One region of the Rahnella sp. R3(2024) genome, then DNA from elsewhere that is predicted to be linked to it. Evidence: predicted binding sites of a transcription regulator. Region 1 holds the regulator's gene; the other holds the start of a gene.
The links. Region 1 encodes sigma-54, which starts transcription at its own class of promoters, with help from an activator protein. Its sites were predicted from a motif close to GTTGGCACANNTTTCGCTNT; they were not measured.
Positions count from the first base shown of each region.

Region 2: a site for sigma-54 is predicted at 2,985-3,004, ahead of ABSH60_RS15475 (amino acid ABC transporter substrate-binding protein). Genes of this name have one in related genera too.

Region 1 is NZ_JBHGBU010000001.1:2,609,212-2,616,667, reverse strand. It holds gene ABSH60_RS11880 (calcium/sodium antiporter) at 1-231, shown strand, start outside; gene kdsD (arabinose-5-phosphate isomerase KdsD) at 251-1,237, shown strand; gene kdsC (3-deoxy-manno-octulosonate-8-phosphatase KdsC) at 1,254-1,820, shown strand; gene lptC (LPS export ABC transporter periplasmic protein LptC) at 1,817-2,386, shown strand; gene lptA (lipopolysaccharide ABC transporter substrate-binding protein LptA) at 2,364-2,921, shown strand; gene lptB (LPS export ABC transporter ATP-binding protein) at 2,928-3,653, shown strand; gene rpoN (RNA polymerase factor sigma-54) at 3,756-5,189, shown strand; gene hpf (ribosome hibernation promoting factor) at 5,213-5,500, shown strand; gene ptsN (PTS IIA-like nitrogen regulatory protein PtsN) at 5,610-6,080, shown strand; gene rapZ (RNase adapter RapZ) at 6,148-7,002, shown strand; gene npr (PTS phosphocarrier protein NPr) at 6,999-7,271, shown strand; gene ABSH60_RS11825 (transcription antiterminator) at 7,390-7,456, opposite strand, start outside.
Region 2 is NZ_JBHGBU010000001.1:3,439,396-3,446,851, forward strand. It holds gene ABSH60_RS15460 (amino acid ABC transporter ATP-binding protein) at 1-222, opposite strand, end outside; gene gltK (glutamate/aspartate ABC transporter permease GltK) at 219-896, opposite strand; gene ABSH60_RS15470 (amino acid ABC transporter permease) at 899-1,639, opposite strand; gene ABSH60_RS15475 (amino acid ABC transporter substrate-binding protein) at 1,834-2,730, opposite strand; gene lnt (apolipoprotein N-acyltransferase) at 3,188-4,729, opposite strand; gene corC (CNNM family magnesium/cobalt transport protein CorC) at 4,736-5,614, opposite strand; gene ybeY (rRNA maturation RNase YbeY) at 5,726-6,199, opposite strand; gene ABSH60_RS15495 (PhoH family protein) at 6,196-7,194, opposite strand.

The DNA.
Region 1 (7,456 bases):
TTTAATACCTGTCTGGTGCTGGGATTACCCGCGCTGGTGGCGCCAGGCTCGTTCAACCCGGATGCGTTTCATCGCGATTACTGGGTAATGCTGGCGGTCAGTATCGTGCTCTCCGGGCTGTGCCTGATGCGCAAACATCGTATCGGTCACGTTGCGGGCGCACTATTACTCTGTGGATTTATCGCCTATATGGCAGTGCTGTTCCTTCAACCGGACAGCATCGGCCTTTGAACTCTGTCAGGAATTGACTATGGCTAACGATACCCTCGCCTCCGACTTTGATTTCCAGGCTGTCGGACGTGAAGTGCTGAAAACAGAACGTGAAGGACTTGAGCAGTTAGATCAATACATTAATGGCGATTTCACTCGCGCCTGTAAAATGATTTTCGCCTGTACCGGCAAAGTCGTGGTGATGGGGATGGGTAAATCGGGTCATATAGGCCGCAAGATGGCCGCGACCTTCGCCAGCACCGGCACACCGGCGTTCTTTGTACATCCGGGCGAAGCCAGCCACGGCGATTTGGGCATGGTGTCCAAACAAGACGTCGTGATCCTGATCTCCAACTCCGGCGAAGCGCACGAGATTCTGTCGCTGATCCCGGTATTAAAACGCCTGGATATCACGCTTATCTGCATGACCGCCAATCCCGAAAGTACCATGGGAAAAGCCGCCGATGTACACCTTTGCGTGCGTGTTCCGAAAGAAGCCTGCCCGCTCGGGCTGGCACCGACCAGCAGCACTACCGCCGTGCTGGTGATGGGCGATGCGCTGGCCGTCGCGTTGCTGGAAGCGCGCGGCTTCACACCGGAAGATTTCGCCCTGTCGCACCCTGGCGGAGCACTCGGTCGCAAGCTCTTGCTGCGCGTGAGCGATATCATGCACTCCGGTGACGAAATCCCGCACGTCAGCCGCGATGCGTCTCTGCGTGATGCCCTGCTGGAAATTACCCGCAAGAATTTGGGGATGACCGTCATCTGCGACGATTTAATGAAAATCGAAGGGATCTTTACCGACGGTGACTTACGCCGCATTTTCGACATGGGCGTCAATATCAATAACGCGTCCATTGCCGAAGTGATGACTACCGGCGGCGTGCGCGTGCGCCCTTCCCTGCTGGCGGTCGACGCACTGAATTTAATGCAGGAAAAACACATTACCTGTGTGATGGTTGCCGATGGTGACCAATTGTTAGGTGTGTTACATATGCACGACATGCTGCGCGCTGGCGTAGTTTAATTGAGGAATGCCCTGAATGAGTAATAGCGCAGCCCTGGTGGATACCTGCTACGGTCCGGTCAGCACCGATGTGCTTGAACGTGCGAAAGCGGTTCGCCTGCTGATTTGCGATGTGGACGGCGTCATGTCTGATGGCCTGATCTACATGGGAAATCAGGGAGAAGAGCTGAAAAGTTTCAACGTTCGCGACGGTTATGGAATTCGTTGCCTGCTGACGTCCGACATTGAGGTCGCGATTATTACAGGCCGTAATGCGAAATTACTGGAAGATCGCGCCAAAACCCTTGGAATTCGCCACTTGTATCAGGGGCAATCAGATAAGCTTTTGGCCTTCCGCGAACTGTTAGATACACTGTCGCTTCGGGCAGAGGAAGTCGCTTACATCGGTGACGACCTGATTGACTGGCCGGTGATGGCTGAAGTGGGTCTTTCCGTCGCGGTTCAGGATGCACACCCTATCCTGCTGCCAAAGGCGCATTACGTGACCCGCATTGCCGGTGGCCGTGGCGCAGTACGCGAATTATGTGACTTGATTCTGCTGGCGCAGGGCAAGCTGGAGGACGCCAAAGGGCTGTCGATATGAATAAAACAAGACTTTGGATCATTCTGGTACTGACCGCCATCGTGCTGATACTGATTGGCTGGTCACTGTCAGACAATACGGATGATGCGCCGCAGGCGGTCAACGATCAGGAACCGACCTACCAAAGCTCCCACACGGTAACCATGGTGTATGACCCGCTGGGAAGCCTGACCTACAAACTGGTGTCGGACCAGGTCAAATACTACACCACCGATCAGGTAACATGGTTTACCAACCCGGTGGCGACCATGTATGACAAGAATAAAGTGCCAACCTGGGTGCTGCGTTCTGATAAAGCCAAGATGACTCAGGATAAAATGCTCTATCTTTATGGGCATGTGCAGGCAGACAGCCTGACGCCAGAAACATCACAGCTGCAAAGAATCAAAACGGATAATGCACAGGTTAACCTGACGACACAGGACGTTGCCTCAGACGATGAAGTAACGCTTTATGGCACAGGTTTTACATCTAACGGCATGAAAATGCGTGGTAATCTGCGCGATAAAACAGCAGAGCTGATCGAAAAGGTAACGACCTCTTATGAAATTCAAAGCAAAAAATAAAATCCGTAATCTTCTGATCACCGGCTCGTTGTTGGCCATCAGCATTCCGGCATTCGCGCTGAAAGACGACACAACGAAACCGATCACCATTGATTCCGCCAATCAGGCGCTGGATGTGAACACCAACACGGCAACCTTTACCGGCAATGTGGTGGTGAATCAGGGCTCGATTCAGGTTAAAGCCGACAAAGTTGTGGTGATCCGCCCGCAAGGTGTCTCCGGCAAAGAAGTGGTGGAAGGCTACGGCAATCCGGTGACCTTCTACCAGTTGCAGGACAACGGTAAACCGATTAAAGGCCACGCGCAGAAAGTCCGTTATGAAGTGGAAACCGATCTGGTGACCCTGACCGGAAACGCTTACCTTGAACAGCTGGACAGCAATGTGAAAGGCGATCGTATTACCTATCTGGTGCAGAAACAGCAGATGGAAGCCTTCAGTGATAAAGGCAACCGTGTCACGACCGTGCTGGTTCCGACACAGTTGCAGGAAAAGACCCCGGCAGCAGCCGGTGGCCAGACCAAAAAGAGTAACTGATAATTTATGGCAAAATTAATCGCAGAAAATCTGGCGAAGGCATACAAAGGCCGTAAGGTCGTTGAAGATGTCAGCCTGGCAGTCAATTCAGGCGAAATCGTCGGATTACTTGGCCCTAACGGTGCCGGTAAAACCACCACCTTCTACATGGTGGTCGGTATCGTACAGCGTGACGCTGGCCGAATCATCGTTGACGACGAAGACATCAGCCTTTTGCCATTGCATACCCGCGCACGTCGCGGCATTGGTTACCTGCCTCAGGAAGCCTCTATTTTCCGCCGCCTCAGCGTGTTCGACAACCTGATGGCCGTGCTGCAAATCCGTGACGACCTGAACAAAGAACAGCGCAATGATCGCGCCAATGAGCTGATGGAAGAATTCCATATCTCTCACTTGCGCGATAACCTCGGCCAGTCACTGTCCGGGGGTGAACGCCGTCGTGTGGAAATTGCCCGCGCACTGGCAGCCAACCCTAAGTTTATCCTGCTGGATGAACCCTTTGCCGGTGTTGACCCGATTTCCGTTATCGACATCAAAAAAATCATTGAGCATCTTCGCGACAGCGGTCTGGGCGTTCTGATCACTGACCACAACGTCCGTGAAACGCTCGACGTGTGTGAACGCGCCTATATCGTCAGTCAGGGCAAGCTTATCGCCCACGGCACCCCAGCCGACATTCTTGCTGATGAACAAGTGAAACGTGTTTATCTTGGTGAAGAATTCCGTCTGTGATCTGCGCCGCCTGAAGCGCGCCTGTTTCGCTTTACACTGAAACAGGCCGTTTCTGACCGAAGTGTTGCCGTTCGAACTCATCTACGGATATAAAGCCAAGATATGAAGCAAGGTTTGCAACTCAGATTCAGCCAACAACTGGCAATGACTCCTCAATTACAGCAGGCAATCCGCCTGTTGCAATTGTCCACGCTTGAGCTCCAACAGGAGATCCAACTCGCGCTGGAGAGCAACCCTCTGCTGGAACAAACCGATCTTCACGATGAGATCGATGCGGTCGAAACCGCTGACAGTGAAGGTCTGGATACCCGCGAGGCTCTCGAGCAAAAAGACATGCCCGAAGAGTTACCGCTGGATGCGACCTGGGATGAAATTTACACCGCCGGAACACCGTCCGGTACCGGTAACGATTACAGCGACGACGAGCTGCCCGTTTATCAAGGTGAAACCACCCAGACGCTTCAGGATTACCTGATGTGGCAGGTCGAACTGACGCCGTTTTCCGACACCGATGCGGCTATCGCGACCTCGATTGTCGATGCGGTGGATGACACCGGATATCTGACGATTTCTCTGGACGATATTCTCGAAAGTATCGGCGATGACGACGTCACGATGGACGAAGTGGAAGCCGTGCTCAAACGCGTTCAGCGTTTTGATCCCGTGGGTGTCGCCGCGCGCGACCTGCGCGACTGTCTGCTGATTCAGCTTTCCCAGTACGTCCCGGAAACGCCTTTCATTACAGAAGCCAGACTTATCATCAGCGAACATCTGGATTTGCTGGCGAACCATGATTTCCGCGCACTTATGCGATCAACCCGTCTAAAAGAAGATACACTGAAAGGAGCGATGCTCCTGATCCAGTCTCTTGATCCGCGACCAGGCCAGTCGATCAACACCGGCGAATCCGAATACGTCATCCCGGATGTGCTGGTACGCAAAGTGTCCGGTGTCTGGACTGTCGAACTGAACTCAGACAGCATTCCGCGACTGAAAATCAACCAGCATTATGCTGCGATGGGCAATTCGACCCGCAGCGACAGCGACGGGCAATTTATCCGCAGCAATTTGCAGGAAGCCAAGTGGTTGATCAAAAGTCTGGAGAGCCGCAACGACACGCTGCTGAAAGTCACGCGCTGCATCGTTGAGCAGCAGCAGGCGTTCTTTGAGATGGGTGATGAATACATGAAACCGATGGTGCTGGCCGATATCGCCAGCGCCGTGGAAATGCACGAATCGACGATTTCACGCGTTACAACGCAGAAATTCCTGCACAGCCCGCGTGGCATTTTCGAACTGAAGTATTTCTTCTCCAGCCACGTCAGTACTGACAGCGGCGGCGAGGCATCGTCCACCGCGATCCGGGCGCTGGTGAAGAAATTAATTGCAGCGGAGAATCCTGTAAAACCGCTGAGTGACAGTAAGTTAGCTACCCTGCTTTCCAATCAGGGAATTATGGTGGCGCGCCGTACCGTCGCAAAATACCGAGAGTCTTTGTCCATCCCGCCCTCAAACCAGCGTAAACAGTTAGTTTGACCTCAACAGAGAAGGAAGACATTATGCAGCTCAACATTACCGGACATCACATTGAGATCACCGATCCCCTGAGAGAATTCATCACGATGAAACTGGCGAAGCTCGAACAGTATTTCGACAGGATAAATCAGGTGTATGTGGTGTTAAGCGTTGAAAAAGTGCAGAAAATCGCGGAAGCGACGCTGCATGTGAACGGAGGCGAGTTGCATGCCACCTCGGAGCATCAGGATATGTACGCAGCGATTGACGGCCTGGTTGATAAACTGGCGCGCCAGCTGAACAAACATAAAGACAAACTGAAACAGCACTGACATTCATGTAGCCAACCCTGTGCTACACACCTTCGGGCATCGGCTTGTGACCTTCGGGGAACGAGCCGATATAGCTTTAAGGGTGAATCAGTGCAAAAGTGAAGATGACATGATCAACGATACTGCAATGCAATTAACGTCGGTGCTGAATGCCGAATGCACCAAAAGCGGCGTTCATTGCGCCAGCAAAAAACGCGCGCTGGAAATCATCAGCGAACTGGCTGCCAAACAATTGAATTTGTCGCCACAAGTGATTTTCGACGCCATTTTGACCCGTGAGCGTATGGGCAGCACCGGGATCGGTGCCGGGATCGCCATCCCGCACGGCAAGCTGGAAGAAGACACATTACGCGCCGTCGGCGTGTTTATTCAGCTCGATCAACCGATCGCGTTTGACGCTATCGACAATCAGCCGGTGGATCTCCTTTTTGCCTTGCTGGTTCCGGCAGATCAATGTAAAACCCACTTACACACCTTGTCTTTAGTGGCCAAAAAATTGGCTGATAAAACAGTGTGTCGCCGTCTGCGCGGAGCGCAAAGCGACGAAGAACTGTTCCAGATAATGACAGAAAACGAATAAATTGATGATTCCCGGCAACGCGCCGGGAAAGTGAATTCTGAACACTGAATGCCAGGGGAGTGACACCATGGTGCTGATGATTGTCAGCGGCCGTTCCGGTTCCGGGAAGTCGGTTGCCCTAAGGGCATTAGAAGACATGGGATTTTACTGTGTGGACAATCTGCCGGTGGTTTTACTGCCGCAGCTCGCCCAGACACTTGTCGAACGCAATACGTCTGCCGCCGTCAGCATTGACGTGCGCAACATGCCAGAAACACCGGAAGTGTATGAGCATGCGATGTCACAACTGCCTGAGAGTTTTTCGCCGCAGTTGCTGTTTCTCGACGCAGACCGCAATACCCTGATCCGTCGTTACAGCGATACCCGTCGTCTGCACCCGCTTTCCAGCAAAAACCTGTCCCTTGAAAGTGCCATCGATGAAGAAGCCGATCTGCTCGAGCCATTGCGCTCCGCAGCCGATCTGATCATCGACACCTCAGAAATGTCGGTTCATGAACTGGCAGAAATGCTGCGTACCCGTCTTCTGGGCAAACGTGAGCGTGAACTGACGATGGTCTTTGAATCCTTTGGCTTCAAACACGGCCTGCCGATTGATGCCGATTACGTGTTTGACGTGCGTTTCCTGCCAAACCCGCACTGGGATCCGAAACTGCGTCCGATGACCGGCCTTGATAAACCGGTGGCGGCGTTCCTCGATCGTCACACCGAAGTGCACAACTTTATCTACCAGACCCGCAGCTACCTCGAACAATGGCTGCCGATGCTGGAAACCAACAACCGCAGCTATCTGACCGTCGCCATTGGTTGTACCGGGGGTAAACACCGTTCGGTGTATATCGCAGAACAACTGGCCGACTATTTCCGTTCCCGCGGGAAGAATGTGCAATCCCGCCATCGCACGCTGGAAAAACGCAAATCATGACGGTGAAACAAACGGTAGAAATCAAAAACCGGTTAGGCATGCACGCCCGTCCGGCCATGAAGTTGTTTGAACTGGTGCAGAGTTTTGAATCGGAAGTGATGCTGCGCAATGGCACAGGCATAGAAGCAGAAGCCAGCAGCGTGATAGCACTGCTGATGCTCGATTCCCCGAAAGGTCAGCAGATCGAAATCGAAGCCACCGGCCCCGATGAAGAGCAGGCGCTGACGGCAGTTGTTAATCTGATCAATTCAGGATTTGACGAAGACTAAGACTCCTCACTCTTAGTCATTGGCGTTGCAGCAAGGCAGCCAGGGAGAGAGCCCCGATGAGCTGACATCAGTCAGTGATTCGGGTGAACGAACGCCGCTGCGGCGTCAGGGCCGCAGGCTAAATGCGGGAAAGGCAATCTATTGCAATGGCCTTGAAGCTTTCAAAATTTTCACTGCTCAGTAAA
Region 2 (7,456 bases), 830 kb from region 1:
CTGCGCCAGATTGGTTTTCTTGTCGTTCACCTGCGTGCCGTTAACCAGAATCTCCCCTTTTTGCACGGGCTCGAGGCCGTTAACGGTTTTAATCAGCGTCGATTTCCCTGACCCGGACGGCCCGCAAACCACCACAACTTCACCTTTTTTAACTTCGGTACTGCAATCGGTGAGCACCTGGAAGTGCCCGTACCATTTAGAAACATTCTTCAGTGAAATCATGAAACGGTCCTTTTCTTCAAATAGCGCACCAGCAAGGAAGCGGAAAGGCTGATAACAAAGTAAATAAGTCCTGCAAACAACACCATCTCCACCAGCGTACCGTCACGGTCACCAATGTTGGAGGCGCTGCGGAAGAAGTCTGCGAGGCCGAGCACATAGACCAGCGAGGTATCCTGGAACAAAACGATGGCCTGCGTCAGCAGCAAAGGCACCATCGCACGGAAGGCCTGCGGCAGGATAACCAGCTTCATCGACTGCCACTGGGTCATGCCCAGCGCCAGTGCGGCAGAAGACTGCCCGCGAGCGATACTGATGATCCCTGCACGTATAATCTCTGAGTAATAAGCCGCTTCAAATAACGCAAATGCCACCATCGCGGAAATCAGTCGGATATCGGTTTTCGGTGACAGCCCGAGCACTTTTTGCAGAAAGCCCGGCACAATCAGATAAAACCACAACAGCACCATCACCAGGGGAACGGCACGGAACAGATTGACGTACGCCGAGGCAAACCAGCTGATCGGTTTGAAGGTCGACAGACGCATTACCGCCAGCAGGGTACCCCAGAGGATCCCCACGACAATCGCCAGTGAGGTGATCTTGAGGGTAATGACCATGCCTTGCCACAGATAGGGCAGGCCGGGGCCAATAGAACTCCAGTCAAATTCATGCATATTTATTTACCTCCCATGTTGCCCGGCAGGCGGACTTTACGTTCTACAAAATGCATCAGCAGCATAATCACCGCATTAATGAGGACGTAGGCGACGGTAATGGCAGTAAATGATTCATACGCATGCGCAGAGTAATCAAGCAGCTTACCGGCCTGTGCCGCCATATCCACCAGACCGATGGTTGAGGCAATGGCGGAATTTTTCACCAGATTGACCATCTCGGAGGTCATCGGTGGCACGATCACACGGTAGGCATTTGGCAGCAGCACATAACGGTAGGTTTGAGGCAACGTCAGCCCCATCGCCAGACCGGCATTGCGTTGTCCGCTGGGTAACGACTGGATGGCGGCGCGTACCTGCTCGCACACGCGGGCAGCGGTAAACAGGCCGAGACAGATAACGGAAGAAGTGAAGAACTGCACGTTCGGCGCGAGTTCTGATTTGAACCACATGCCGATGTTTTCCGGCAACAGCTCAGGTACCACCAGATACCAGATAAAGAATTGCACAATCAGCGGCACGTTACGGAACAATTCAACGTAACAGGTACCGATGCCGGAGAGAAAACGGTTGGGGACGGTACGCAAAATACCGAACAGGGAGCCGACGAAGAAGGCAATAATCCAGGCACAAATCGACAACGCGACCGTGACCTGAAATCCATTCCAAATCCAGCCCAGATAGGTGGTATTGCCGAAGGGGGCGTCTTGCAGGAAGATGCCCCAGTTCCAATCTATTGACATAAAAACTCCATGACACGGGTAATAAACTACCCCTCTGAGTGATGACGTAACCATAAACATGGGTGAGTGGCGGAAAAAATGCGGGGTGGGGAACGACCACCCCGCATCTGGTCTGTCTGTCCTTTCGGACCATCATCACAAGCTGGTTGGCCAGCCTTTATTTTTAATACCCGGTACTACCCGTCTGCTTACTATTACAGTGCTTTATCGTTTGGTGCTTTGAACAGGGCTTTCATGTCGTCAGACAATTCAAAGTTCATGTTCAGGTTTTTCGGAGGAATAGGTTTTTTGAACCAGGTTTCAAACCACTTGGTTGCTTCACCGGAGGTTTGCGCCTTCACGATGGTGTCATCAACCAGTTTTTTGAATTCCGCATCGTCTTTACGCATCATGCAGCCGTAAGCTTCTTTCGACTGCGGCGTACCGATGATTTCCCAGTTATCAGGTTTTTTGGCTTTGGCACGTTCGCCCGCCAGCAGTGCATCATCCATCATGAACGCAACCGCACGGCCTGTTTCCAGCGTACGGAAAGAGTCACCGTGGTCTTTGGCGCTGATAATGCGCAGATCCAGTTTCTTCTCTTCGTTCAGTTTGTTCAGCAGCACTTCAGAGGTGGTGCCGGAGGTGACCACGACGGTTTTGCCTTTCAGGTCAGAGAAATCTTTGATGTCTGAGCCTTTTTTGACCAACAGACGGGTGCCGATAACGAAGATGGTGTCTGAGAAGGCCGCTTGTTGCTGACGTTCCAGATTATTGGTGGTTGAACCACACTCAAAATCGTAAGTGCCGTTTTGCAGCAGCGGGATACGGTTTTGCGAGGTGATTGGCATCATTTTTACTTGCAGGTTGGGCAGGTCCAGCTTTTTCTTGACTGCATCAACGATAGCGTTGGAATAGTCCTGTGAATAACCTACGACTTTCTGTTCGTTATTGTAGTAAGAGAATGGCACCGAGGACTCACGGTGACCGACGACGATAACGCCATTATCTTTAATTTTTTTCAGAGTGCCGGTCAGTTCTTCCGCGTGGGCAAAGCTGCTTGCGGCAACGCTTGCCAACAGTACTGATAACGCCAATTTGCGCAATTGCATGTCCAACTCCTTGCTGTCATTAGGGATCCAAACTCAGGGATCAGAAAGTGCTAATGCCTCGTCATATGAAGCTAGAAAATAACTGAATGTGAAATTTATGAAACAACATTGTTTCTTTTTTGAGACGGGGCGCGCACCAAATCAAAGCAGACAACAGGCTATGCACTTCAAAAGTGCATGAGGAACAGCCTTTTTGTACCAAAATGATGCAAGACGTCAAAAAATGTCACTAATCAGATATCTTTCAAACAGATGTAGCAAAACGCGTGCCAGTTGGCCTGATTTAACTTCGAAGGCAAATTAAAATTCAGCGCTTAATACCGCCTTTCAAACAATCGGCAGCAGGTAACAGGGAGAGATTTTGCAGGCAGGGAAGGGGTTGCGACAAAAAAGAACAGGCGCCCGAAGGCGCCTGACAGTATAGCCCTGTCTTAACAGGGCTTATTGATGACTTACTTCAGGGGATGATCTGGCCTTTACGACGTCCCAGACAGATAGCCACAAAGGCCATGAGCAGGGTCACAAACCACACCGGCCACCAGCCCATGCGTGCGTAAGGGGTCATGCCGGTAGTTGGCGTAACCTTCACGTTCAGCACCTGACGGGTAAACTGCGGAATTTCAGCCGTAACGTCACCCTGCGCATTCACAACCGCGGTAACACCGTTGTTGGTGCTGCGCAGCAGAGGGCGCCCCAGTTCCAGCGAACGCATGCGCGCCATCTGGAAATGCTGCCACGGACCAATCGAATGGCCGAACCAGGCATCGTTGGAAATCGTCAGCAGAAAGTTAGTATCCGGTTGCAGGTTATCGCGCACCTGTTCACCAAATACCACTTCATAGCAAATCGCGGTGGTCAGATTAAGGCCGCTGACCATCAGTGGTTTCTGGACGTACGCCCCGCTGGTCAGCCCCGACATCGGTAAATCGAAGAACGGTGCCAGAGGGCGCAGTATGGTTTCCAGCGGCACGAATTCCCCGAACGGTACCAGATGATGTTTATTAAAACGGTTGTCGTCCGGATAGCGATAAGACTGCTCGCCGCCGAGCACAATGGCGCTGTTATACACCTTCATGCCTTCTTCATTGCGACGGGCATCAATAACGCCGGTAACCAGCTGCGTACCGTGCGAGCGGTAAATGTTATCCACCATACTCAGGAAGGCTTGCTGATCGGATTCAATATCTGAAATTGCTGATTCCGGCCAGATGATCATATTGGCTTTGCCAAGGTACGGGCGACTGAGATCCAGATAGGTTTGCAAAGCACTTTCCAGCGCTTTCGGATCCCACTTCATCGACTGTGGAATGTTGCCCTGAACCAGCGCGACATCCACCGTTTTGTCCGTCTGTTCATGATACCAGTGAACGTAACGCAACGGCCACGGCAGCAATAACATGGCCAGCGCAATGATTCCCGGCGTGATGCGCCGCTGGTGGAATGCGTAAACCAGCAGGCCGCTCAACGACGTCAGCAGCAGCGTAATGCCGTCAACACCGGTGATCGGCGCGAGGCCTTTCAGCGGACCGTCGATCTGGCTGTAGCCAAATTGCAGCCACGGAAAACCAGTCAGCACCCAGCCACGCAAAAACTCGGTGATTTGCCATAGGGCGGGCGCGGCAAGCGCCAGTTTCCACCAGGTTGTTTTCGGCCACAGTTTGCTGAATACGCCGGCAAACAGCATGGTGTAAAGCGACAAATACGCCGCCAGCAAAACCACCAGAAACAGGTTGATGGCTTCCGGCATGCCGCCAAAGGTGGCGATACTGACATACACCCAGTTTACGCCACTGCCAAAAAGACCCATTCCCCAGAAGAAGCCGATCAGCGAGGCCTGAGATGGGCGGCGATCCAGCGTTAATGCCAGCAGGCCGCAGAGCGATACAATCGCAGCAGGCCAGAAGTCATAAGGGGAAAAGGAGAACGTGCCACAGGCACCGAATAAGAGCGCCAGCAGGGCGCGAACCCGCTGGCGTTGGTATAAAGAGGCAATTGCCATGGAGAATTATTCTTCCAGTATTGGTTGCGGCGCGTCGTCCGGTATTTTTACGTGAACCTGAATGATACGGCGGCTGTCTGCCATCGCAACCTTGAACAGGTAACCGTCAATTTCAATGCTTTCACCACGGGCCGGTAAATGGCCGAAGGACTGCATGACCAGACCACCAATAGTATCAACTTCGTCGTCACTGTAATTTGTCTGGAACACTTCATTGAAGTCTTCAATCGGCGCGAGGGCGCGAACAGTATACGTGTGACGGCTGAGCTGGCGGATATCCAGATCTTCCGCTTCGTCATACTCATCATCGATTTCGCCGACAATCAGTTCGAGGATATCTTCGATGGTCACCAGACCGGAAACGCCGCCGAATTCATCAACGACAATCGCCATGTGATAACGCTGGGAGCGGAATTCTTTCAGCATGCGGTCGACGCGTTTGCTCTCAGGAACGACCACGGCGGTTCTCAGCACTTTATCGATGCTGAATGGCTCAGACGTTGTGCGCATAAACGGCAGCAAGTCTTTGGCCATCAGGATGCCTTCAATGTGATCCTTATCTTCGCTGATCACCGGGAAGCGTGAGTGGGCAGATTCGATGATGACATCGAGGCACTCTTCCAGCGGTTGATTGCGTTTAAGCGTGATCATTTGAGAACGGGGGATCATGATGTCCCGGACGCGCTGCTCGGCGATATCCATCACGCCTTCCAGCATGTCACGGGTATCGGGGTCGATCAGATCGTTTTGTTCTGAATCACGGATCAGCTCAACCAAATCGCCACGGTTTTTTGGTTCACCGTGAAAAAGTTGGCTAAGGATAAGGGAAAAGAAGCCCTTCTTGGGACTGGGGCTGTCACTATTTTGTGAATGGTCATCGCTCATGGCGTTTGGTTTATTTTACTCGTGTTAGTGAAAAATATTTAGCTCGCTTAGTAAACGCCGATGGAAAGGAGAACTCTCCTTTCCATCGGGTTGCTATAGACAGAACTAATCTCAGTTATCTTCTTTCTCTGAAATATACGGGTCCGGATAACCCAGCCCCTGCATGATCTCAGTTTCAATCGATTCCATTTCTTCGGCTTCTTCGTCAACGATATGGTCATACCCCAGCAAATGCAAACTGCCGTGAATAACCATATGTGCCCAGTGTGCCAGCAACTCTTTTTCCTGCTCTTTGGCTTCCTTCTCGACGACCTGACGACAAATGATCAAATCGCCCAGCAGCGGCATTTCCATGCCCGGAGGAGCTTCGAACGGGAAGGATAACACGTTGGTCGGTTTATCCATGCCACGATACGTCATATTAAGTTCATGGCTTTCAGGGATATCGACCAGACGGATGGTGACTTCTGATTCTTCCTGAAACTGTGGAAGCACGGCTTCCAGCCATGTCTGGAAGTCATTTTCTGACGGTAAACCTGCGGTATCTTCACAGGCAATTTGTAGATCGAGGATTACCGTATTCATTGACTGACCTGTTGGGATGAAATGTGTTCATGTTTACGCTCTGCGCTAATCGCATCGCGGCGTTTCTGATCTTCTTCTTCCCAGGCTTCGTACGCGACAACGATACGCGCCACGACAGGGTGGCGAACCACGTCTTCACTGTGGAAAAAGTTAAAGCTTAACTCTTCAACCGACGACAGCACCTCAATGGCATGGCGCAGACCGGATTTCTGATGGCGCGGTAAGTCAATTTGCGTCACGTCGCCGGTGATCACCGCTTTGGAATTGAAACCAATACGGGTCAGGAACATCTTCATCTGTTCAATAGAGGTGTTCTGGCTTTCGTCGAGAATAATAAAGGCGTCATTGAGTGTCCGGCCACGCATGTAGGCCAGCGGGGCGACTTCAATCACGTTGCGCTCAATCAGCTTTTCGACTTTCTCGAAACCGAGCATTTCAAACAGTGCGTCATACAACGGGCGCAGGTACGGGTCAACTTTCTGGCTGAGATCGCCAGGCAGGAAGCCCAGTTTTTCACCGGCTTCTACCGCCGGGCGGGTCAGAAGAATGCGACGCACTTCCTGACGCTCCAGCGCATCAACGGCAGCGGCCACCGCCAGATAGGTTTTACCCGTACCCGCCGGACCGATACCAAAGGTGATGTCGTGATCGAAAATATTGGCGATGTACTGCGCCTGATTCGGCGTACGCGGTTTCACCATCCCACGTTTGGTTTTGATAATGACCGATTTGCCGTAGTCAGGCACACTTTCTGCCGTTTGCTCCAGCACCCGGCTTTCTTTAATGGCCAGATGGATTTTCTCAGGATCGATATCCTGAGTTTCACCACGCACCGGTGCCGTCTCGACGTATAAGTCACGCAGGATGTCTGCCGCTGCGGCGACGGCCAGGCTTTTACCGACCAGTTTAAATGCGTTATCACGACGGTTGATTTCCACGCCCAACCGGCGTTCCAGTTGTTTGATATTGTCATCAAACGGCCCGCACAGGCTCATCAGGCGCTGATTGTCTTCGGGCTCCAGTAAAATCTCTTGTGTTAAAACGTTCAAACGAATCCTCTGGGCCACTTTGGACCTGTTGCGTTTTACCCGGCTGCGAACTGCTGACAGCCGTTAACCATACCTGAGTTAATAATACATCCCCTTGGCAAAATATGCTGCGCTGCGGCGCGCGTTGCAGGGACCTTCATTCGAATATGCGGCCTGTCGCGAAAAATTAAACCCTTCTGACGGCCGTAATGTGGAAATTCATAAATGA